4 regions of the Thioalkalivibrio sp. ALJ12 genome follow, and region 4 is predicted to be linked to each of the others. Evidence: predicted binding sites of a transcription regulator. Region 4 holds the regulator's gene; each other region holds the start of a gene.
What was found. The regulator sigma-54, encoded in region 4, starts transcription at its own class of promoters, with help from an activator protein. The targets are predictions, from matches to a motif close to TGGCANGNTNCNTGCTT.
Positions count from the first base shown of each region.

Region 1: a site for sigma-54 is predicted at 2,753-2,769, ahead of glnL (nitrogen regulation protein NR(II)). Genes of this name have one in related genera too.
Region 2: a site for sigma-54 is predicted at 2,376-2,392, ahead of F467_RS0103240 (TorF family putative porin). Genes of this name have one in related genera too.
Region 3: a site for sigma-54 is predicted at 1,194-1,210, ahead of F467_RS0110005 (DUF4168 domain-containing protein). Genes of this name have one in related genera too.

Region 1 is NZ_KB899538.1:513,047-518,697, reverse strand. It holds gene F467_RS0102475 (dihydroorotate dehydrogenase) at 1-201, shown strand, start outside; gene ntrC (nitrogen regulation protein NR(I)) at 208-1,644, opposite strand; gene glnL (nitrogen regulation protein NR(II)) at 1,644-2,741, opposite strand; gene F467_RS0102460 (DUF4124 domain-containing protein) at 2,918-3,571, opposite strand; gene F467_RS0102455 (hypothetical protein) at 3,606-4,442, opposite strand; gene F467_RS0102450 (DUF2782 domain-containing protein) at 4,442-4,840, opposite strand; gene F467_RS0102445 (TIGR00730 family Rossman fold protein) at 4,843-5,568, opposite strand.
Region 2 is NZ_KB899538.1:678,152-683,802, forward strand. It holds gene F467_RS0103225 (gamma-glutamyl-gamma-aminobutyrate hydrolase family protein) at 1-710, opposite strand, end outside; gene F467_RS0103230 (amidoligase family protein) at 721-1,713, opposite strand; gene folB (dihydroneopterin aldolase) at 1,825-2,190, shown strand; gene F467_RS0103240 (TorF family putative porin) at 2,445-3,182, shown strand; gene F467_RS0103245 (P-II family nitrogen regulator) at 3,248-3,586, shown strand; gene F467_RS0103250 (ammonium transporter) at 3,624-4,877, shown strand; gene F467_RS0103255 (ATP-binding cassette domain-containing protein) at 5,080-5,651, shown strand, end outside.
Region 3 is NZ_KB899539.1:570,467-576,117, reverse strand. It holds gene F467_RS0110010 (DUF4197 domain-containing protein) at 250-954, shown strand; gene F467_RS0110005 (DUF4168 domain-containing protein) at 1,287-1,682, shown strand; gene F467_RS0110000 (bifunctional diguanylate cyclase/phosphodiesterase) at 1,748-2,986, opposite strand; gene F467_RS0109995 (hypothetical protein) at 3,244-4,191, opposite strand; gene F467_RS0109990 (hypothetical protein) at 4,211-5,353, opposite strand; gene F467_RS0109985 (PAS domain-containing methyl-accepting chemotaxis protein) at 5,576-5,651, opposite strand, start outside.
Region 4 is NZ_KB899538.1:858,951-864,601, forward strand. It holds gene F467_RS0104080 (KpsF/GutQ family sugar-phosphate isomerase) at 1-456, shown strand, start outside; gene kdsC (3-deoxy-manno-octulosonate-8-phosphatase KdsC) at 456-995, shown strand; gene lptC (LPS export ABC transporter periplasmic protein LptC) at 992-1,555, shown strand; gene lptA (lipopolysaccharide transport periplasmic protein LptA) at 1,548-2,072, shown strand; gene lptB (LPS export ABC transporter ATP-binding protein) at 2,123-2,851, shown strand; gene F467_RS0104105 (RNA polymerase factor sigma-54) at 2,910-4,403, shown strand; gene hpf (ribosome hibernation-promoting factor, HPF/YfiA family) at 4,406-4,744, shown strand; gene F467_RS0104115 (PTS sugar transporter subunit IIA) at 4,749-5,219, shown strand; gene hprK (HPr(Ser) kinase/phosphatase) at 5,287-5,651, shown strand, end outside.

The DNA.
Region 1 (5,651 bases), 350 kb from region 4:
CTGATCGCGGGCGCCAGCACCGTGGGCGTGGGTACCGGGCTGTTCTACGATCCGCTGTGCCTGCCGAAGATCCTGGACGGCATCCGCGACTACATGGATCGCCACGGCATCCAGCAGGTCAGCGAGCTGACCGGGAGCCTGCAGCTCAACAGCGCGATCTCCGCCTGCGCCGCCCCGGCCCCGGAAGACCCCACGACCTGATCTGCCCTACTCGTCGTCGATGCCCAGCTCCTGAATCTTGCGAGTCAGGGTGTTGCGGCCCCAGCCCAGCAGGGCAGCGGCCTGCTGGCGATGCCCACCGGTCACATTCAGCGCCTCGCGAATCACCGTACGCTCCAGTTGTGGCAGAACCCGGCCGAGCAGGTCGCGCTCGCCCTGTTGCCAGTGCTGCCGAGCGACCTGGGCCAGCTCGCTGGTCCAGTCACGCGGCGTGGCCATCTGCGCGTCCGACAGGCCTCCGTGGGTCTCCATGGGCGGCGCATCCTGATGCAGCTCGGCCGGAAGGTCGTCCAGGTGCACCTCACGTCCCGAGGCCATGACCGTCAGCCAGCGACAGGTGTTCTCCAGCTGGCGAACATTACCCGGCCAGGGCAGACGCTGCAGCTCGCGCACCACCTCCGGCCGCATGGTCTTCGCCTCGACCCCCAGTTCGCACGCCACCTCGGCCATGAAGTGCTGCACCAGCAGCGGGATGTCCTCCGGGCGCTCGCGCAACGACGGCACATGGATACGGATCACGTTCAGGCGATGGAACAGATCCTCGCGGAACAGCCCGGCGCGCACGCGCTCCTCGAGGTCCTGGTGGGTGGCGGCGATGATGCGCACATCCACCCGGATCGGGGTATGCCCACCGACGCGATAGAAGGTTCCGTCCGCCAGCACCCGCAGCAAACGCGTCTGCAGGTCGAACGGCATGTCGCCGATCTCGTCGAGGAACAGTGTGCCGCCATCGGCCTGCTCAAAGCGGCCCTTGCGGCTCTGGCTGGCGCCGGTAAAGGCGCCACGCTCATGACCGAACAGCTCGCTCTCCAGCAGGTCTTTCGGGATCGCGGCGGTGTTCAACGCGATCAATGGCTGATCGGCCCGCGGGCTGTGCTGGTGCAGGGCCCTCGCGACCAGCTCCTTGCCAGTGCCGGACTCGCCGTTGATCAGTACGGTGATATTGCTGCGCGACAGACGCCCGATCGCGCGGAACATCTCCTGCATCGCCGGCGCCTCGCCGATGATGGGGGTGTCCTCGATCCTGGCGCCACCCTCGGCATTTTGCTGCGCAGTCGCCCGCGCCTCCAGCGCACGCTGAACAAGGGCCACGGCCTCGTCGACATCGAACGGCTTGGGCAGATACTCGAAAGCCCCGGTCTGGTAAGCGCCGACCGCGCTCTCGAGATCCGAAAACGCCGTCATGATGATGACCGGTGGCGGATCCGGGCGGGTCTGCATACGGGCGAGAAAATCGAGGCCGTTCAGCCCCGGCATGCGGATGTCGGCCACCACCGTATCCGGGGCCTCGTCAGTCTCCAGCGCAGCCCAGGCCGCGTCGGCCGTCTCGAACCCGCGCACATTGATACCGGCGCGCTGCAGGGCGCGATCCAGCACCCAGCGGATCGAGTCGTCGTCGTCAATGATCCAGACGATGGGGTCCATCAGTTGCCGGCCTCCTTGGCATTTTGGGGTTCGATCGGCAGCAGGATGTCGAACGAGGTGCTGCCCGGTCGCGAACGGCATTCAATGAGTCCGTTGTGCAACTGGATCAGGCTCTGGGCGATGGGCAGGCCCAGGCCGGTGCCCGCGGCGCGGCCGGTCACCATCGGGAAGAAGATGCGCTCGCGGATCTCCTCCGGGATGCCCGGGCCGTTGTCGCGCACGCTCAGGCGTGCCACCAGGCGGTGGCGGTGACCGGAAATGGTGTACTGGCGCAGTACGCGCGAGACCAGGGTGATCTCGCCGCCCTCGCTCAACGCCTGCACCGCGTTCTGCACCAGATTCAGGATGGCCTGCACCAGCATGTCGCGGTCGGCCTGCACATCCGGGATGCTCGGGTCGTAGTCGCCGCGGATCTTCAGACCCAGCGGCAGTTGCACACTGACCAGGCCGCGCACGTGCTCCAGCACCTCGTGGAGGTTTACGGCCTCGAGGCGGGGCAGGTTGTTCGGGCCCAGCATGCGATCGACCAGGCTGCGCAGCCGGTCCGCCTCGCGAATGATGATGCCGGTGTATTCCTTCAGCCCGTCGTCATCCAGCTCGCTGGCCAATAGCTGCGCCGCCCCGCGCAGGCCGCCCAGCGGGTTCTTGATCTCGTGGGCCAGCCCCCGGGTCACCGCACGCGTGATCGCCTGCTGCTTTTGCAGCTGTTCCTCGCGACTGATCCGTTCATGGCGATCAATGGCGTTAAGTTCAAACAAGAGTTGTGGCTCGCGGCCATCGTCACCGCGCAGAGGCGTGATGGTGATGTCCGCCAGGAAGGGCTCGGCGCGCAGTGGCTCCATCTGTCGGGCGCGCAGGGTAATCGGCTGATCGAGTGACAACACCGACCGCAGCCGATTGGACAGGCTGCGGTCGAGCCTGAGGCACTGCCCCAGTCCGTGGCCGACGATACGCTCGCGGCTAAGCCCCAGCAGGACCTCGGCCGCACTGTTCAGGCTGACCAGGCGCAGCTCGCCATCCGTCACCAGCACGGCAGTTGACAGGTCGTCCCACCAGGGCCATGGCGCTGGGGCGGGCTTGGCAACAGGATTGTTCATCAACGGGCCTCAAGCAGGAATCGCGCCAAACAGGGGCACAGCACAGGGTGGATCATCCGCGGGCAGGAGAGCGCCCAGGCAAGGCGGCCGTGGCGGCAATCACCAAGCACCGCCCCATTATAGTGCAAATACGGCACCATATTGGGGCAGAATGCGCACGGAGTTGGTGCGGCCGACTAGTTCTGCGGAATCTGCTGGACCTGGGGCTGAGGTGCGCGCGGGGCCTGGGGGGCCCGAGGGGCCTGCGGGGCGCCGCCCTGGGGGAATTGCTGCGGGCGCTGTTGTTGCTGCTGTTCGCGCGGGATCGCGATGCGCAGCACGTTGAACTGGATGGTGTCGCTGCTGGCGAGCTCCTGCCCGGCGTCGTCTTCTACTCGCGCCTGCAGGCTGTATTCGCCGCGGTTGAGCCCCTCGAAGGTGATACTGGAGCCGGTGCTGTCGCCAGCCTCCTCGCCGTTCAGCAGCCAGACGACGCGATGGCCGGCCTCGGTATCCAGGGCGGGCTCCAGCGCCACCTCGGCGGTGACATTGCCGTCATTGGCACGCACGCCGGCCCCGTCCTCCGGCTGCGTAATCGCGACGCGTTCGTAGCCACTGGCATCGGCCTCCTCTTGCTGAGGCCGCACCGGACGTTCAAGGATCTCTCGGGCACCCTCGAGCGGCACCCCGCGCATGGGCTCACGTACATCGACCGACTCGCTGGCGCTGCCCTCGGGAGGACGGTCGCCAAAGTGCACATTGCCCTGGTCGTCAGTCCAGCGATAGACCTCGGCCTGGGTGAGCGCCGGCAGGCACATCGCGACTAGAAACAGCACCCAGACCTTGTTCATCGTCGATCTCCTTGGGCCGAAACCCCCGAGCCACCTACGCGGCACGTACCCACATGCCCTGCACACGGGCGGCGTGCCCCTGCAGCGCAACGAGCCGCTGGCGTTCGGCCTCGCCCGTCGCGCCGGATTCGCGACGACCGATCCAGTCGTCCAGTGCGGCCAGGCGCAGCAATGTCGGTGCGGCCCCGCGCTCGATCGCGGCCAACGGGCGTCTGGCATGGTAGCCCGCAAGCAACGCGCGGTAGGCATCGGCTCGAATCTCGCCGGCCTCGTCCACCGCAATCGCCAATGCGATGCGCGCGAGCTGCCAGAAAGCGGGCACCGGCGCCGGCGGCATCACCAGATCCGCGAGCCCGGCCCCTTCCGAATAGACCCGCACCGAGTGCCAGTAGCTCCCGGCCAGCGGCAGATCCTCGAAACGATAGAGGCTCTGGTGGTGGAGTTCGGCGTCCAGCGTCTCCCGCTCGTCGGCCAACAGCGTCTGGCCCAGGGCATCGGCGCGTTCGCGCAATAGCTGCTGCAGCACCCCGCGGCGATAGCCCGTGGCCTCCGGCATCGCACTCGCCGGGTGCAGGGCCTGCCAGCTCGCGGCCCGCTCCCCCAGGGCGTTGAGGCTTCCGGGGCCCTCGGCCGACAGGGGTTCGCGCAATGCCTGACCTTGATCCAGGAAAAGAATCCGCGTCCCGTCGGCATCAGCGGTGGCCAGCGGGCTGATGCCTGCACCCTTCAGGGCCGCCTCGATACCGGAGGCGGCATCCGCCGACAGACGCAGGCACTGCACGGGCTGCCCCGCCAGCAAGGCCTCGCCCTCGCGAAACTCGATGCTCACCCCGCAGGCCTCGGCACAGGCCTGGCAGTCGTGTTCGTTCATTACCATTGGAAAATCACCCAGGACGGCGGTACGAAATCGGGTTCCAGCTCACGCTGACGGCGATCGAGCAGGCCGTCGCCGGTGCTGTCGATCAGGTAGTAGGAGGGACCGGCCGCGGGGATCACCTCCACCATCACCAGTTGCCCGCCCATGCGGTACTCGCGCCGGGTCTCCCCGTCGCGTTCGATGATCACAATGTCAGCCTCTTCCAGGCCCCGCTGCTCGCGCGCGCGTTCGTCGAGCACGGGCGGCGCGGGGTCGGCCTCGGCCTCGTCCGGCATCTCGGGCGGCGGCGGGGCATCGTCCCACTCGCGCTCCTGCTGGGCAATGGCCAGAGCCGGCGCGAGAAGCAGACCGACCAGGAGGGCGGCGGGATAATGGGTGCACTTAGCGGCCATGCTCACAGCTCCATCATGCGTTTCTTTTCTTCCGCGGAAGGCTCGAAGCTGCGCGCCTCGTAATGCTCGAAGATCACGTCCACCACGTCTTCCGGGGCATCCACCAACGAGTATAGCTTCAGGTCCTCGGCATCGATTGTGCCTTCGGACACAAGAGTGTCGTCGAACCAGTGCAGCAGCCCCTTCCAGAATTCGGAGCCGACCAGCACGATCGGGATGCGCCGGGTCTTGCCGGTCTGCACCAGCGTCAGAATCTCCGCCAGTTCGTCCAGCGTGCCAAAACCGCCCGGCAGGACCACATAGGCGGAGGCGTATTTCACGAACATCACCTTGCGCGAGAAGAAGTGGCGAAACCCCAGGCTGATGTCCTGATACGGGTTGGCGCTTTGCTCGTGGGGGAGCTGGATATTCAGGCCGATGCTGGGGGAGCGCCCGGCGAAGGCGCCCTTGTTGGCAGCCTCCATGATGCCCGGGCCGCCGCCACTCACCACCGCGAAGCCGGCATCCGACAGCTGGCGGGCGACTTCTTCGCCCAGCTGGTAATGCGGATGTCCGGGTGGAAAGCGCGCGGAGCCAAAGATGCTCACGGATGGCTTGATGTGCGCCAGGCGCTCGAAGCCCTCCACGAACTCCGCCATGATCTGGAAGATCTTCCAGCTTTCGCGGGTCAGAGCGGAGTCGTCAATCGGGCGCAGGCCGGGGTGTTCGGCGCGTTCGCGGTCGTTCATGCGGAGGGTTCCTCGTGTCGAAGGCCAAGCGTAACGGGCGCCCCGGGTCGGTACAAATGGTCGCGGCACAAAACGGGGCTGTA
Region 2 (5,651 bases), 180 kb from region 4:
ACGCCGATACACCAGCCGTTTTCGGCCTCGATCGCCTGGACGACGCCCGTCTCCTCGCGCCCGACGATCCGCATCCCCTGGCCGAGTTGGTCCACCGCCTGATTGTGCAGCGCGTTCACATGGATCGTGCCCGCGCCCAGTATCTCGGCCAGATGGCTGCGGCCATCGAGCAAGACCGGCTTGACCGGCAGCAGACTGCGCGCTTGCGGGGTCTCGACATAGAACTCGGCCAGATCCTGCTGTAGCGTCCCGCCGCGCACCACGTTGACCAGCTGCATCCCGCGACAGATCCCCAGTACAGGACGGTGCTCGTCCAGCGCGCGATGGATCAGCGCCTTCTCCAGCCGGTCACGTTCCACATCCAGCACGCCGCCATGCGACTGGAACAGCCGCCGCAGCAGCCAGAGCGCGGGATAGAAAAGGTACCCGATCAGCCGCTGGGACAGGCGCCGTTCCGCGCCGCGAATGGCCTCGGGGTTCGGGCCCTGAGGCAGCGACTCCCCGTACAGTTCGGGATCGACATCCGCACCGCCCCCGACCACCAGTGCGTCGAACGATTGATGGGGGCGCGGCTTGCCGGGGCGTACGCGCAGGGGTCGACCGCCGGCGCGCCAGACGGCCAGCGCGGTGAACAGCCAGGCGGGGCCTCCGCCCTGGTCGGGTCCTGTGATCGCGACCACCGGACGCCGCGCCGGTCCGGCGTTGCTCATGGTGTCGTACTCAGAACCAGCCACGCAGCTTCCTGGCCCAGTCGTCGGCCCAGCGACCCAGTGCCTGGGTGGGGCGTTCCAGGTATTCACGGCTCATCCGCTGCAGGCGTTCCCGGTCCGCGGCGAGCCGTTCCACTTCGACCCAGCCGTTAAAGGGGTGGGCCAGGCTCCATTCGGGATCGTCGATCTCGCAGTTGGGCAGACGATAGTGGAACGCGGGCCGGGCCTTGACCAGCTCATGTTCGACCGGGGCCGCGTCGATCCGCTCCTGATCCAGTTCGGCAAACAGCGGCAGCATGTCCAGCGGCCGATTACGCGTGGTGTTGTGCGCGAGGTAGTGGTCAATCAGTTCCCCCTGGTCCGGCTGGAAGTCCGGGTTCAGGGTCTCGCGGACGAAGGTGCCTGGGAATGCGCGGATGTAGGGCGACAGGCGTCTGGCCAGGTCGATCTCGCCCGCGTTCGTCAGCATCTCGTAGAGCAGCAGGAAGGCCCGCAGGACATCGAGGATCCAGGCGGCATCGGTGCTGTGGACCTCGATATTGAGCTGCAGCCCGAACGCGTAGAGCAGCGAACGCTCGGTCCCAAGGGCACCGTCTTCCTGCAGTGCGGCCCGAACGCGATCCAGCCGGGGAAGCGCCGAGGCCGGTATCGGTGGTGCGACGATCTCGTGCGGTACCAGGCGCCCGGCGGCATCGGCCAGCCAGCGGTCGAGCGCCGCCTCGTCGGTGTCGTCGAGCTCGATGCCCAGCCGCCGCAGGTGGCTGCGATACGCCCGGTCCTTCAGTACCCGGGCATCCAGCTCCACCTGGAAATCACCCTGGTCCGTATCGCAGACCCGGGCGACGAACGGGCTTTCGCAGCGGACCTGCCCGCCGAACTCGGCGCGGATGGCCTCGGCCATGCGTTCGAGCGAGACGCCGGCCATCTCGATCTCCACGCCGACCTTTCGGGGTGACCCTTCCGGATTGTCTGGCCAGGGCAGATCGTGAAAGCGCTCGGGCATCAGGAATGTCCTTGGGAAGCTGCCGCGCCATGATACCGGTTCGGTGTACCTGCTGTGGGCAAGCCAGTACGATAGGCGCCGGCCGCCAGGGCCGGACCGCAAAGGTACGGGATGGATCGAATCTACCTCAAGGATCTGCGCATTGATGCCGTCGTCGGCGTCTATGATTGGGAGCAGCGCATCCAGCGCCCCCTGCGCTTTGATATCCAGCTAGCTACCGACACGCGCATCGCTGCGCACTCGGGCGAGATCACGGACACGGTCGATTACGAGGCGGTGGCCAATGCCGTGCGCGCGATCGTCACGCGCGAACCCCACGCGCTGCTGGAATCCCTGGCCGAGGAGATCGCGGAGGCCCTGATGGCCGAGTTTCGCACCCCGTGGGTGCGCATCGAGCTGGGCAAGCCCGGCGCGGTCGCCGGTGTGGCCGAGGTCGGCATCGTGGTCGAACGCGGCACCCTGCCAGCCTCTACCTGATCCCTTTGCGTCGGTTCCTGTCCTAGTTCGCCTCGACCCCGGCCGTGCGGCCGGTCACAGATTTATCATTCCTTGACCCAATATGGTGCGTGTGCACTTTTAGTGCGCACCGCTTTTGTGCGTGCTGGCGTCGTTCACCTGCAACAGGTGTTGTGAAAAGCCGATCTGGCTCCGTTTTCCCGATATGGCACGGCCTGTGCAAGGACCGGGTGTCGACTACGCGACACTCGATTGCACAACTGGGAGAACACAATATGAAGAAGTTCACTCGTTCCGCGCTGGCCGCCGCCATCGTCACTGTCGGCTCCACCGGTGGTGTGGCCTTTACCTCTACTGCCACCGCGGAGCTTTCCGTGAACATTGGGGCAGTCTCCAACTACTACTTCCGTGGTGGTTCCGAAACCGATGATGGCGCCGCAATTCAGGGCGGCATTGATTACGAACATGCGTCCGGTTTCTACGTCGGTACCTGGGTCTCGAATGTGGACTTTGGCACTGACGATGAAGGTGTCGAAGACCAGACGAGCTATGAGCTCGATTTGTATCTCGGGTTTGCCGATGACTTTGACAACGGTCTTGGCTACGACGTTGGCTACGTCTACTACGCCTACCCCGATGCCCGTGCTGGTGGCAGTTCCCTGAGCGCCGACTTCGGCGAGATCTACGGCGAGCTGAGTTTCGATACCGGCCCGGTCGGTCTGTACGCCGGTATTGCACACGTCGTCACCGACAGCTCCGACTCCGCCCTGGAGCGCAAGGACACCTACTACTACGGCGGCCTCGATATCCCGTTCATGGATGTCTACAGCGTCGGCTTCCTGGTCGGTCGCCAGACCTTCGACGACACCGACGAGAACGACAACTACACCCACTACACCGCGAGCCTCACCCGCGATGCGGGCGACTGGGGCGAGTTCAGCTTCAACCTTGAATACGTCGACGAGTCCGACGAGGACGTTGGCGCCTGGGTGGGCTGGACCAAGACGTTCTAAACCCGGCTTTTCCACTCAAGTAACTGCGGGTCCGCCCTCAGGCGGCCCCGCTCAAGGAGTCCGACATGAAGATGATTACCGCCGTGATCAAGCCGTTCAAGCTTGATGATGTCCGCGAGGCGATCTCGGAGATCGGCGTGCAAGGAATGACCATGACCGAAGTAAAGGGTTTTGGTCGTCAGCGCGGCCATACCGAGCTCTATCGCGGCGCCGAATACGTGGTCGATTTTCTGCCCAAGGTGAAACTGGAAGTGGCTGTCGACGAAAACCTGGTCGATCAGGTGGTCGAGGCCATTTCCAAGTCTGCCAGTACGGGCAAGATCGGCGACGGCAAGATCTTTATCACCCCGGTGGAGCAGGTCGTGCGTATTCGCACGGGCGAGACCGGCCCGGAAGCCCTTTAAGGGTTTTCCCTCTTCCATCGAATGAGGAATTTCAATCATGGAAATTGAACAACAAGTTGTCGAACTCGCCTATGCGATGGACACCTTTTATTTTCTGGTGGCCGGTGCACTGGTGATGTGGATGGCCGCGGGCTTTACCATGCTCGAGGCCGGGATGGTGCGCACCAAGAGTGTCGCCGAAATCGCGACCAAGAATATCGCCCTGTATTCGATCGCCAGCATCATGTACATGCTGATCGGCTACAACATTATGTACGGCGATGGCCTGAGCTCCGTGATCCCGAGCCTGGGCTTCCTGATCACGGGCGACAACGCCGTGGGTGACGTGCTGGGTAGTGATGGCGACATCTACTACTCCGATCGTGCCGACTTCTTCTTCCAGGTCGTGTTCGTGGCGACCGCGATGTCCATCGTCTCGGGTGCCGTAGCCGAACGGATGAAGCTGTGGGCCTTCCTCGCCTTTGCGGTCGTGCTGACCGGCTTCATCTACCCGATCCAGGGCTTCTGGAGCTGGGGCGAAGGCTTCCTCGACCAGATCGGCTACCTCGACTACGCCGGTTCCGGCATCGTCCACTTCACGGGTGCCGCTGCGGCGCTGGCCGGTGTGCTGCTCCTTGGGGCGCGCAAGGGCAAGTACGGCAAGGACGGCCAGATCAACGCGATCCCGGGCTCCAACATGCCGTTGGCCACTCTGGGCGTGCTGATCCTGTGGTTGGGCTGGTTCGGCTTCAATGGCGGCTCCGAGCTGAAGGTCTCGGACATCGAATCCGCCAACGCCGTGGCCGCCGTGTTCGCCAACACCAACCTGGCCGCGGCCGGGGGTGTGATCGCTGCCCTGATCACCACTCGTCTGGTGTTCGGCAAGGCCGATCTGACCATGGCGCTGAACGGCGCGGTCGCGGGCCTGGTGTCCATCACCGCCGAGCCGCTGATGCCCAGCCCGTTCCTGGCGATGATCATCGGTGCCATTGGTGGCGTGATCGTGGTCTTCTCGATCGTCGCGCTGGACAAGCTGAAGATCGACGACCCGGTCGGGGCGATCTCCGCGCACGGTACCGCCGGTATCTGGGGTGTGATGGCGGTGCTGCTGTCCAACCCGGACGCGACGTTCTTCGGCCAGATCGCGGGCCTGCTCGCCATCTTCGCCTTCGTCTTCACGGCTTCCCTGATCGTCTGGGCCATCCTGAAGGCGGTGATGGGCATTCGCCTGAGCGAAGAGGACGAGGATATCGGTGCCGACATCACCGAGTGTGGCCTCGAGGCCTACCCGGAATTCACCGGGAAGCAGTAAACACTCGAAACGCGCGCAGGGGTTCGGCCTGGAGGGCCGGGTCGAACCCCCAAAGTGTCTCCTCCGACGCCGACAGCAACAGTCTCCCAGGACTCAAGGATGTTGGCTTTCAGGGCGCCTCCCCGGCGCCCTCTTTTTTTGCCCCCGCGAAGCCCCGCGGGTTCGGTTACGATTCCGCTTTCGCCTGACCGGAACCGCCAGCATGGATCGCCTGTTCGAAGCACATGAGCTGAAAACGGCCCACCTGGGCCCGCTGGAACTGCAACTCCAGCCCGGCGAGCTGGTGCAGCTTACCGGTGCTTCAGGCTCCGGCAAGTCTCTGCTGCTGCGCGCGCTGGCGGACCTGGATCCGAATACCGGCGAGGTCCGCCTGGCTGGTGTGCCCCGCGACTCGATGACTCCGGTGCAATGGCGCCGGCAGGTCGCCTATGTGCCGGCCGAGACCGCCTGGTGGAGCGAGCGCGTGGACGAGCACCTACCCGCCGATTTCTCGCGCGAGACGGCGCTGCACCTGCTGGAGCAGGTTGCCCTTCCGGAAGAGTCCCTGCACTGGGAGGTCGAACGCCTCTCCAGCGGCGAGAAGCAGCGCCTGGGCCTGTTGCGCGCATTGCTGAACCAGCCGCGTGTCCTCCTGCTGGACGAGCCCACCGCCAACCTTGATCTGGAAAACACTAGGCGCATCGAACGCGCGGTACGCACATATCTAGCGGAGGAAGAGGCGGCGGCCCTTTGGGTCAGCCATGACACGCTGCAACGCCAGCGCCTCGGTGGACG
Region 3 (5,651 bases), on a different contig from region 4:
GTACCCCAGGTTCCCCGATCCTGCGTTGCGCCGCTTGCGGGTAGTACCTCTACCCGCTGCACGATGCGCCTTGCCTCGGCAAACCTGGGGTACCAACGCGAGTGTGTCCATTAGTCAGTGTTTCCTTAACAATTGAGCATGCGCGGGTGGATCGCAAGCCTGGCGCGGTGCTGGATGTGACAAGCGGGGCACGGGGTATGCGAGGCGTGATGTGTATCATGCCCCGTATGATTCTGTCGGAGTGTCCGCATGCGTAATTCGCCGCTCTTGTTGTTGCTGTTTCTGCCGTTTTTTCTCTCGGCCTGTGCCGGACTGGATGTCCGCGACTTCGGTTTGAACGGCGAGGGGAGTGGTGGTGACCGGGCGGAAGAGGCGGTCCGCGAGGCCCTTCGAGTCGGCACCGAACGAACCGTGGAACGGACGGGGCAGGAAGACGGCTACTGGGGCAACCAGGCCATACGGATCGGTCTGCCGCAGGAGTTGCGGCAGGCCGGGGATGTGCTGCGCAGCGCTGGCATGGGCAGCCAGGTGGATGATCTCGAGCGGCGCATGAACCGGGCCGCCGAGGCGGCCGCACGGGAGGCGGCCCCGGTGTTTGTGAGTGCGATTCGGGGCATGCAGCCGTCCGACGTGCACGCGGTACTGCGCGGTGATGACGATGCCGCGACCCAGTACCTGCGCGGTGCGTCCGAGTCGGATCTGCGCGAGCGCTATGCGCCCGTGGTGCGCGAGCATATGGAGGGTGCCGGGGTGTACCGGGTGTACCAGCCGCTGCGCGATGCAGCCAGCCGTATCCCCGGCCTGGCCGATCTGGATGTGGACCTGGATCGCTATGTGACCGACCACGCACTGGATGGTCTGTTTACCATTCTGGCGGACGAGGAACGTCGCATTCGCGAGGATCCGGCCGCGCGCACGACGCAGCTCCTGCGGGAGTACTTCGGGTCAAGCTAACCCAGGCGCCGAGCGCAAACGGCCGGGCCCCGTGGCATTGCGCCTCGGGGCTTTTTTGTGGGTGAAGGGCCTTGCCGGCGTTGAACGAGGCGGCCCCAGGGAGTGAGTCGGAGCGACACGGGTCGGGGCGATGCATGTGTCTGAATGACCCACCTCTGGATGTGATTGGGACCCGTCCGATCACTGCATCCAGGTGCGGAAACCGCCTGGCGGCACGGCATGCGGCATTCAGGCCATGTTGGCACGGAGGCTGCATCGCTACGGGTCAGACGGCGCGTTCATTGCGACGGGCTAACGCAATCCAACCAATCTGAAGAAGCAGGAGGCGCAGAATGGGACACAAGACCGGTGCAACTTATTCGATCGCCCTGGCTCTCGGGCTCGCATTGGGTGGTGCGGGCACAGTGGCAGCGGATGATCCGCATGTGTTCGAGCAGGAATGGACCGATGATCCCGAAATGTCCGCCGAGGACGTCAGTGAAAGCGATCTGGAAAGCTTTCTGGCGGCTGCGGATGCGGCCCAGGACATCCGCGCGGAATACGCAGATGACATCGCGGAAGCAGAAGGCGAGGGGGCCCAGGAGCTGCGCGACGAGGCCAACGACGAGATGGTCGCCGCAATCGAGGATGAAGGGCTGACCGTCAAGGAATACCAGGAGATTGCTTACCTGATCGACAACGACAGCGATCTTGGTGAGCAATTCGCCGAGGTGGCGGGGGACTCGTAGCCTCCACCAGCACTACGCCTGCTATCTCCCAGGACCCCGGTGGGCGAACCGCCCACCGGGGTTTTCTACGCCCGGGCGCCGCTCGGCGTCGGCGGGTGGTCCGGGTCAACCTCCTCGATCAGCAGAAGGGACGGGATTTCGTCCGCGGTCAGGGGCCGGGCGAAGTAAAACCCCTGGATGCGGTCGAACCCGAGTTCCTCGCTCAGGCCGATCTGGTCCCGGGTCTCGATGCCCTCGGCAACGGTCTTCAGCCCGAGCGATCCGGCCAGCAGTGCGATGCCTCGTGCGAGGTCTTCGGCCGAGGGGTCGTGGCCGAGGCTGGATACAAGCTGGCGGTCGAGCTTCAGCGTATCGATCGGAAACCGATTGAGATAGGCGAGGGACGAATACCCGGTGCCGAAGTCGTCGATGGCGAGCTGTACCCCCAGGTGCTTCAGCGCCTCGAGGGCGGGTTCGGCGTCCTCGAGCGCGAGCACGGTCTCGGTGAGTTCGATGGTCAGGAGTTCGGGTGGCAGGTGGTGGCGCTTGAGCGCGGATGCGACGTCGTACGCGAGTTCGGGGCGAATGAAGTCGCGGGCGGAGAGATTGATCGCGGTGTACCAGGGTTCGCGGCCATGGACCTGCGCAAGGGTCTTCCACTCCTCGGTCTGTCGGCAGGCCTCGGCGATCACCTGCGCGCCGATGTCGTGTATCAGCGAGGAGTCCTCCGCCACGTCGAGAAAGTCCGCCGGCGTCAGCTCGCCGTGTGCCGGGTGCTGCCAGCGGATCAGCGCCTCGACCCCGACGAATCGATGCTGGCGGATCGAGTAGATCGGCTGGTAGCGCAGAAAGAACTCGTTGTGTTTCAGGCCCCGGCGGATATCGAATTCCTGACGCATGCGCCGCAGTTCCTCGGTGACCGGATGCAGCGCGGGAATGACCAGCCAGGCCATCAATTGCCCGATCCCGACGAAGAAGGCGGTGCGCGTCAGCCAGCGTTCGGTCTCCTGTGCGGTGGCGGCGGCGACGTCCACATAGGTCAGGGGCCCGGCCAGTACGCCGGCCACCAGTGCCACGACGAGGGCGGCGCCGGGCCCAAAGCGCGCGGCGGCAAACAGGATTGGCACGTAGTAGAAGTGCGGCACGATGCTGTCGGCGCCACCCGCCAGGTACGGGATCAACCAGGAGAGCAGCAGGCCTGCGACGATGATCAGTGTCGCGGAGACAAAGGACATCCCGACCCAGGCGCGGAGCGTCGTTCGAGCCAGGTAGTCGGAATACCGGGTATTGCCTGCCAGGGGTTGAGCCGACTCGAACCTGGACATTGCGTGGCATCCTTTGGCCTTCCTGGCCGGCTTTGCACCCTGTTGCGGCAGGGCGGGTATGGCGGCGCGGTCACGGTCCTTTACCGGTTCGCGCCCGGGCCTTTACACGCAGCTATAAGTGGTTGTTCCGGGAGTGTAGTTCATATGCGCCGGAACGAGACGTCCGGGCCCATCAGTGATTGAGCCGGGTGCTTTTTTCGGGGCTTGAGGGAAACGGCGCAGGGCGGGAGGTCCTGCCCCGCGGCCGTCAGCGTGGCCTAGTCGCAGGCGGAACGCTCGGCGGGCAGGTTGCCGCGCACGCAGGCGCTGATCTCGGGTGGGCTCTCGTTGCTGCGCATACGTACGAAGAGGCCATCGATTTCGCCAGCGGCGTTGGTCGGGTAATGGTCGCCCATGTGCATGCCGGCCCCGTGCAGGACCCAGTAGTTGAGCATGTTCGCCTCGCCATGGGGCTGTTCCAGGTAGACCAGGGTGGCGCCGTGGGCCATCTCGGTCACGATCAGCCGCCGGATCCGCTCGCCGGCCTCGAATTCGACATAACCCAGCGCATGGCTGCTGACACTGCCGCCGCGCATGCCCTGCATCTCGGGTGCGTGATTGGTCTGGATCAGTCGGAAGCGACCGTGGGGCTGGCCGTCCCGCATCTCGCCGTCGAAGCGCATAACCATCTTCATGCTGCTGTCCATGGCGGAGGCGGCGTACAGCCGCCGCGCCTCCTCGATGCTGGAGACGGCCGCCGGCTCCATGGCCTGGTGGTTCTGGTACCAGGTCATCCAGAAACTGACGGGCCCGTTGTCGACCGTATCCGGGCAGGCGCCGTCGGCGTGCAGTTCGAAGCGGTCAAAGCCCAAGTCTACCGAGCCGCGTCCCTTGTTGGTGACCAGGGCGCGGGTAAAGATAACCTCGGACGGCGCTTCGAGGTTGGCCATGATGCGGTAGCGATCGTCCCAGGCGCACTGCGTGGCACTGCGACCCGGCAGGGCCTGACGGCTGATCTGCCGCGCCTCGCGCGATCCACGTTCGCTGCGATAGGCGTCCAGCAGCGCCCGGGTGCCGGGTTCCAGCAGGCCCGTGTCGACCGCCTGGATATTGCGGTCGAATTGGCGGTCGGCGCCCGGCGTGGCGTGGGCGAGCGAGGTCGTCAGGCCCAGGCTCAGGATCGCGCCCATGGCGAGCATGCGGGCAGGCGTCAGGTGGATTCGCATCAGTGGGTTCTCCGTGGGTTTATTGCCATTGCAGGTCCATGCGTTGCTGCATGCGGTGCCATTCGGCGGTGATGATGTCGCCCGCCACGCGATGGGCGGCGTCCATGCGCGGGCGTGCCTCGGGGTAGAGGAGCATCACGGCCTCGCTGGCGCGGGCGAAGTCGCGCCGGGTGCGGTAGTGCACCATGGTGTGTACCAGCAGGCTGTCGAGGTCGTTGAACGAACGGTCGGCGGACTGGCGGTAGCGCAACATGCGCTCCGGGGTCAGTTCGAGTTGACGGTGGGTTTGCGAGAGCCCGTCGAACAGGGCGAAGAACCCCATGCCCAGCTCGGCGCCCTGGCGCAGGGCGTGATCGCCCAGCTGACGTTGCAGCAGCTCCCCGGCGCCGAACAGCCCGGCATCGTGGTCACGGGCCAGCAAGCCAAAGACGCTGGCGGCAGAGCCGGACGATGCGCTGCGGGGCTGGGCCAGTTCGTGCATCTGCTGGTCAAGCCGCTGGTGGCCGGCGTCCAGCAGGAGTTCCAGCGCCGGGGCGGTGTCGTGGTCCAGGGCTCCGAGTACGCTTCGGCGTTGGCCTTGCGGGAGGCGCTCCAGTTCGCGGAGTACCCCGGCGATGTCCCGCGAGCCGATCTGCAGGCGTTCCAGCTCGCCGCGCACGGCGGCCTCCGGGTCCTCCAGCACCTGCGCAAGCCGCCGGACCTGATGGCCGGCGTGTTCGCCCACCAGTCCACGGCTCCCCAGCTCGCCCAGGATGGCGGTGGCCTGCTCAAGTCCCCCGGCCGAGGTGCGGCCGGGTTCGGTGGCCGCGGCAAGGGCATGGCCGAAGTCCATCGCGGGTATGCCGGACGACCGGCTGGCCTGGTCGAGCATGCCGCCCAGACGATTCGACTGCTGCGCACCATAGGCCATCGCCGCCGTTTGCAGCAGGCGTCCGGCCAGCCCGGAGATGTCGCGCGAGGACTCGCCCAGTGCCTCGTCGACCCACCCGGCCAGCTCTCCGGAGGCGGTATAAGGCGAGAGGTAGAAGCCGGTGTTGTGCGGCAGGGGGGCGGGGGTGACCGCAGACAGGGCTTGTGCGGGCAGCAGCGCAGTCAGCCCGAACAGGCTGAGGCCGGCCAGGGGCCCGAGTCTCGCGAACAAGCCGAACATGCGCGCTGGCATGGGGCGTTTCCCTCCCTGTCGGGTGGTCGCAGCCATTCGGATCCGTTCCGGAATGTTTGCCGCCGATCGCTCGGGATCGCCACCCAAAGGAAAGACTAGGCGAGAGAACCCTCGCGGTCAATGAGGGAATGAAGGGGGGATGGCGGGGCTTCGATGGTCAGGAGCGGCCCGTTGCCCGGATGGATTTGCCTTCCGGGTGTGCGAGGCCTCTCGCAGGCCGGGTCATGTGCGCGGGATCGAGGAGACGGATTCGACGACGTGGCTGGCGCCTTCGCGAATCTCGGCCATGATCTGCTGT
Region 4 (5,651 bases):
CTGGATGCGCGCGGCTTTACCGCCGACGATTTTGCCCGCTCGCATCCCGGCGGCCGACTGGGGCGGCGGTTGCTGGTCCATGTCGCGGACATCATGCATACCGGTGACGCGATCCCGCGCGTGGGTCCCGAGGCCCCGCTGAAGGACGCCCTGTTCGAGATTACGCGCAAGGGGCTGGGGCTGGTGATCGTCGCCGATCCCGAGGCGCATATCCTCGGCGTGTTTACCGATGGCGACCTCCGACGCACGCTGGATCGTGGCGAAAGCCTGGAGGCGCTGACCATCGGCCAGGTGATGACGCGGGGCGGACATGCCGCCCGCCCGCAGTGGCTGGCCGTGGAGGCCCTGGAGACCATGGAGAGCAAGCGGATCAATGCCCTGCCGGTGGTGGATGACGACCAGAGGCTGGTCGGGGTGCTGAACATGCACGACCTGCTGCGCGCGGGGGTGGCCTGATGGACCGTCACGACGAGGCCCTGCACAGCCGCCAGGCGGCGGTGCGTCTGCTGATCCTGGATGTCGACGGCGTGCTGACCGATGGCAGCCTGTTCATGGGGGATGCCGGCGAGCAGTACAAGGCCTTTCATTCGCGCGACGGGCACGGCATCCGTCTGGCACTGGACGGAGGGCTGGAGGTCGCGATCCTGACCGGACGCACCTCCGGGGTGGTCGAGCACCGCATGCGGGACCTCGGTGTGCAGCATCTGGTGCAGGGGCGGCGCGACAAGGGGGCCGCACTGCACGAGTTGCTGGAGCAGAGCGGCCACGCGCCCGACGAGGCCGCCTTCGTGGGCGACGACATCGTCGATCTGCCGGCGATGCGCCGTGTGGGGCTCGGCATCGCGGTGGCGGATTCCCACCCGTTGGTATTGCAGCATGCACATTGGGTTACGCAGGCCCCCGGCGGTCGCGGCGCGGTGCGCGAGGTCTGCGAGGGCCTGCTGGCGGCCCAGGGGCGGCTGGAGGCCCTGTTCGCGGAGTACGTCGACGGATGAAGTGGGTGGCCGGACCGGTGGCGCTGATCCTGTTGCCAATGGCGGCGCTGGTGGCCGGCGCTGTTGCCAGCGAGCACGAGCCGGAGGGCGAGGTGACGCTGGAGATCGAGGGCTTCACGCTGCACGCGACTGGCGAGGACGGCGAGTTGAGTCACCGCCTGCGCGGGACGCGTCTGCGCGAGTTTGGCCGCGACGGCCCGCAGCTGATCGACGACCCCGACCTGGATATCTTTGACGCTGGCGGCATCGAATGGCACTGGACTGCGCCCGAGGCGCTGCACCGACCGATGGACGAGATCCTGGACCTGATCGGCCCCACGCGGGGGGTGCAGCCCGAGCGTGACGAGCGCGTGCGCACGGTGATTGAATCCGCCGATGTGAAGGTGGCGACCGACACCATGATCGCCACCTCCGATGCCCCGTCGACGCTGGAGCAGCCTGGCCTTTTCCAGCGGGGCACGGGTCTGCGCGTCGACTCGCGAGGGGATACCATAGAGCTGTTCCATGACGTGTACACGCTCTACAGCGAGTCGGGCGAGGAGGAAGCCGCAAATGACTGAACGTGGTGGGTCGTCGCTCGCCCGGGCCGGATGGCCCGTGCTGCTGGGCAGTGCCTTGTTGCTGCTGGCCGCGCCGGTCATTGCCCAGCAGCAGCCCCTGCCGGTGGAGATTACCGCCGATCGTGCGGAGATGGACGACCGGCGGGGCGTAAGCACTTATACCGGTGATGTGGTGGTGATTCGCGGGGACATGACACTGGAGGCCGACAAGGTCTATGTGCGCAGCCGCGACCGACGCCCTTACGAGATGGAGGCCCACGGCGAGCCTGCGCGGCTGGAGTCCCCGGACCCGGAGACGGGCGAGATGCGCATCGCCACCGCGCTGCGCATCGACTACCTGCTGAACGAGGACCGGGTGATCCTGACCGACCAGGCGCATGTGGTCACGGCAGCCGAGGAAGCGCGCGGCAAGCGCATCGTCTACGACCTGGAGACGGATGTGATCGAGGCCGAGCGTGGCGAGGCCGATGACGAGCGTGTACGTATCAGGATCCAGCCCCGCGAAGACGACGAATGAACGAGCTCGACACCAGCGCGCCCGCCGCGGCCGGTGGCGAATCTGCGCCGATGGCCGGCTATCTGACCGGCCGCGAGCTGACCAAGCGCTATGGCAAGCGTACGGTGCTGGATCGTGTCGACGTCGATCTGGCACCAGGGGAGGTCGTGGGCCTGCTGGGACCGAACGGCGCAGGCAAGACCACCTGTTTCTACAGCCTGGTCGGCCTGATCCGGCCCAATCGTGGCCGCATCACGCTGGGTGACCGGGACATCACCCGGGCCCCGATTCATTCGCGGGCCCGAGCCGGGCTGGGCTACCTGCCGCAGGAGGCCTCGATCTTCCGTCGGCTGAGTGTTTGGGACAACCTGCAGGCGGTGCTGGAGCTGCGCTCGGAGCTCGACCGCCACGAGCGACGCCGCATCGGCGATGCCCTGATCGAGGAGTTCCAGCTGGAGACCGTGCGCCACAGCCCTGGGATTGCCCTGTCCGGGGGCGAGCGTCGCCGCGCCGAGATCGCGCGGGCACTGGCCGGTGACCCGCGCTTTATCTGCCTGGACGAACCGTTTGCCGGCGTGGATCCGATTTCCGTGGGTGATATCCAGGCCGTGATTGGGCATCTGGCCCAGCGCGGGATCGGTGTGCTGATTTCCGACCACAACGTGCGCGAGACCCTCGGAATCTGCGACAGGGCCTATATTCTTAGTGAGGGCCGCATCCTGAGCGCCGGGACCCCGCAGGAGCTGCTGGACGACCCCCAGGTGCGCCGCGTGTATCTCGGAGAAAACTTTCGACTGTGAACATTGATCAGTGTTTCCTTAAGATGATCTTGATGGTCACCATGGACCTCAAACCGCGATGCTGAAACCCGGGCTCAATCTGCAGCTGGGGCAGACGCTGACGATGACCCCGCAGCTGCAACAGGCGATCCGTCTGCTGCAGCTTTCCACGCTGGAGTTGCAGGCGGAGATCCAGCAGGCGCTGGAAAGCAACCCCATGCTCGAGCAGGTGGAGGACGAGGGCGAGGAGGCCCCGCCCGAGCGCCCGGAGGAAGGGGGCGAACGGGTCGACGGGGATCGCATGCAGGCCGACACGGCTGGCGATGACGTGATCCCCGAGGAGTTGAGCACCGACAGTCGCTGGGACGACATCTACGAGCCCGCCCCGAGCCCACGCGGCCTGGACGACCGCGACCCGCTGGAGAATACCTCCGACGGCGAGGACGAGGGCCTGCAGGATCACCTGCTCTGGCAGCTGCATCTGAGCCACCTGACCCCACGAGACCAACGGATCGGGGCGGCGCTGATCGACGCGATCAGCCCGGACGGCTATCTGGACAGTGAACTCGAGGCGCTGGCGGAGATGATCAGCCAGGGCGAAGACGAGCCCGTGGGGGTCGACGAGGTCGAGGCGGTGCTGCACTGGATTCAGCAGTGCGACCCGCTGGGCGTCGGTGCGCGGGACCTGCGCGAGTGCCTGGAGATCCAGCTGCGCCATTTGGCGCCGGATGCCCCGGCGCGTGACGCGGCTCGAGCCATCCTGGAAAACGGCATGGAGAGCCTGGCCAAGCGGGACTACCGAGCCCTGCAGCGCCAGTCCGGCGTGCGCGACCCGGACGAGCTGGCGCGGGCGCTGGACCTGATCCGCACCCTGAATCCGCGGCCCGGTGCCCAGATCAGCGAGTCCACTTCGGAATATGTGGTGCCGGATGTCTATGTCCGCCATGACCGCGATGGCTGGCGCGTGGACTTGAACCCGGAGATTGCGCCGCGCATTCGCATCAACGATCTCTATGCGGGCATGGTGCGGCAGGTCTCCGATGCGCGTGATAGCGCGTTTATGCGCGATCAGTTGCAGGAGGCGCGCTGGTTCCTGAAGAGCCTGCACAGCCGGAACGACACCCTGCTGCGGGTCGCCCAGGCCATCGTCGTGCGCCAGCAGGGGTTTCTCGAGCATGGTGAGGTTGCCATGCAACCGCTGATCCTGCGCGATATCGCCGAGACCCTGGAGATGCACGAATCGACCATCTCGAGGGTGACTACACAGAAATACATGCACACCCCGCGTGGGGTATTCGAGTTCAAGTACTTCTTTTCCAGTCATGTTGGCACAGCCGATGGCGGCGAATGCTCGGCGACCGCGATCCGTGCCATGATTCGGGAATTGATTGGTGGCGAGACCCCGAACAAGCCACTGAGTGATGCAAAACTGGCCCAGATCCTGTCGGATCGGGGCATTAATGTGGCCCGACGCACCGTGGCCAAGTACCGCGAGGCTATGCACATACCGTCTTCCAGCGAACGCCGGCAGATGGCGAGTATGCCCAGTGGAACCAAGCAAAAAGGAGCCTGACCATGCAGATCAACCTGACCGGCCATCACGTCGATATCACCGACGCCCTGCGCGACTACGTGAACGAAAAGTTCGCGAAGCTGGAACGCCACTTCGACAAAGTGATCGACGTGCATGTGGTGCTGACCCACGAGAAAAACCAGAACCTGAACAACAAGGCGGAGGCCAATCTCCAGGTCAGCGGCAATCACATCCACGCCGAAGCCAGTCACGAGGATATGTATGCGGCGATTGATGGCCTGATCGACAAGGTGGATCGTCAGCTGATCAAGCACAAGGAAAAGGTCAAGGACCATCACCGCGCCGAGGGTGCCCAGCGCAACCGCGAACAGGCCCTTTAACGCAATGACCATTGCCGAGCTGATCACCCGCGCCCGTATCCGGCTGGAGCCCGAGTGTTCCAGCCAGAAACGGGCGCTCGAGACCCTGGCCGAGTTGCTGGCCGTCGGCGGCGAGGAGTCCGCCGGCCCGGCCAGCGGGGCCATCTTCGAGGCCCTGTCTGCCCGCGAGAAGCTTGGCTCCACCGGTCTGGGGCATGGCGTGGCCATCCCGCATGGGCGTCTGGCCGAGCTCGATGCCCCCCGGGTCGCGGTCCTGCGGCTGGACCAGGGGGTCGACTTCGACGCCATGGATCACGAACCCGTGGACATCCTGATCGCACTGCTGGTGCCCGAGGCGGCGACCAGCGCGCACCTGGACCTGCTGGCGCAGCTGGCGCGCGGTCTCTCGCAGCCCGACAATATCGCCTCGCTGCGCCGTGCCGGCGACGCGGACGCCCTGGAACGCGAACTGACCCGGGCCTTCGGCGACGCCTGAACATGGCTCTCCCGGCAGTACTTTCTCTCTTACGACGCCCCGTGCCAGCACTGCCGGAGATTCGTGCATGAACGAGGCACTGGGAGAGGGCGGCATCGCGCGCGACATCACCGTAGAGGTCCTGATCCAGGCGATGGGCAATCGCCTGGATCTGCGCTACGTACACGGCGAGCAGGTCGCACCGGATCGCAACCTGGTCGGCGGTGACGGCGACGACCTGCCCCTCGCCGGGCACCTCAACCTGATCCGGCCTAACCGTATCCAGGTGATCGGCGATTTCGAGGCGCGCTATATCGCGCGGCTGAGCGATGATCAGCGCGAGCAACTGATCCTGGAGATGGCCCGCACCGGGACGACCGCGGTGATCTTCGCCGAGGACACCTGCCCGTTCTCGGAGATGCCGGACGTCCCCGATGAGCAGCTGCCGCTGAT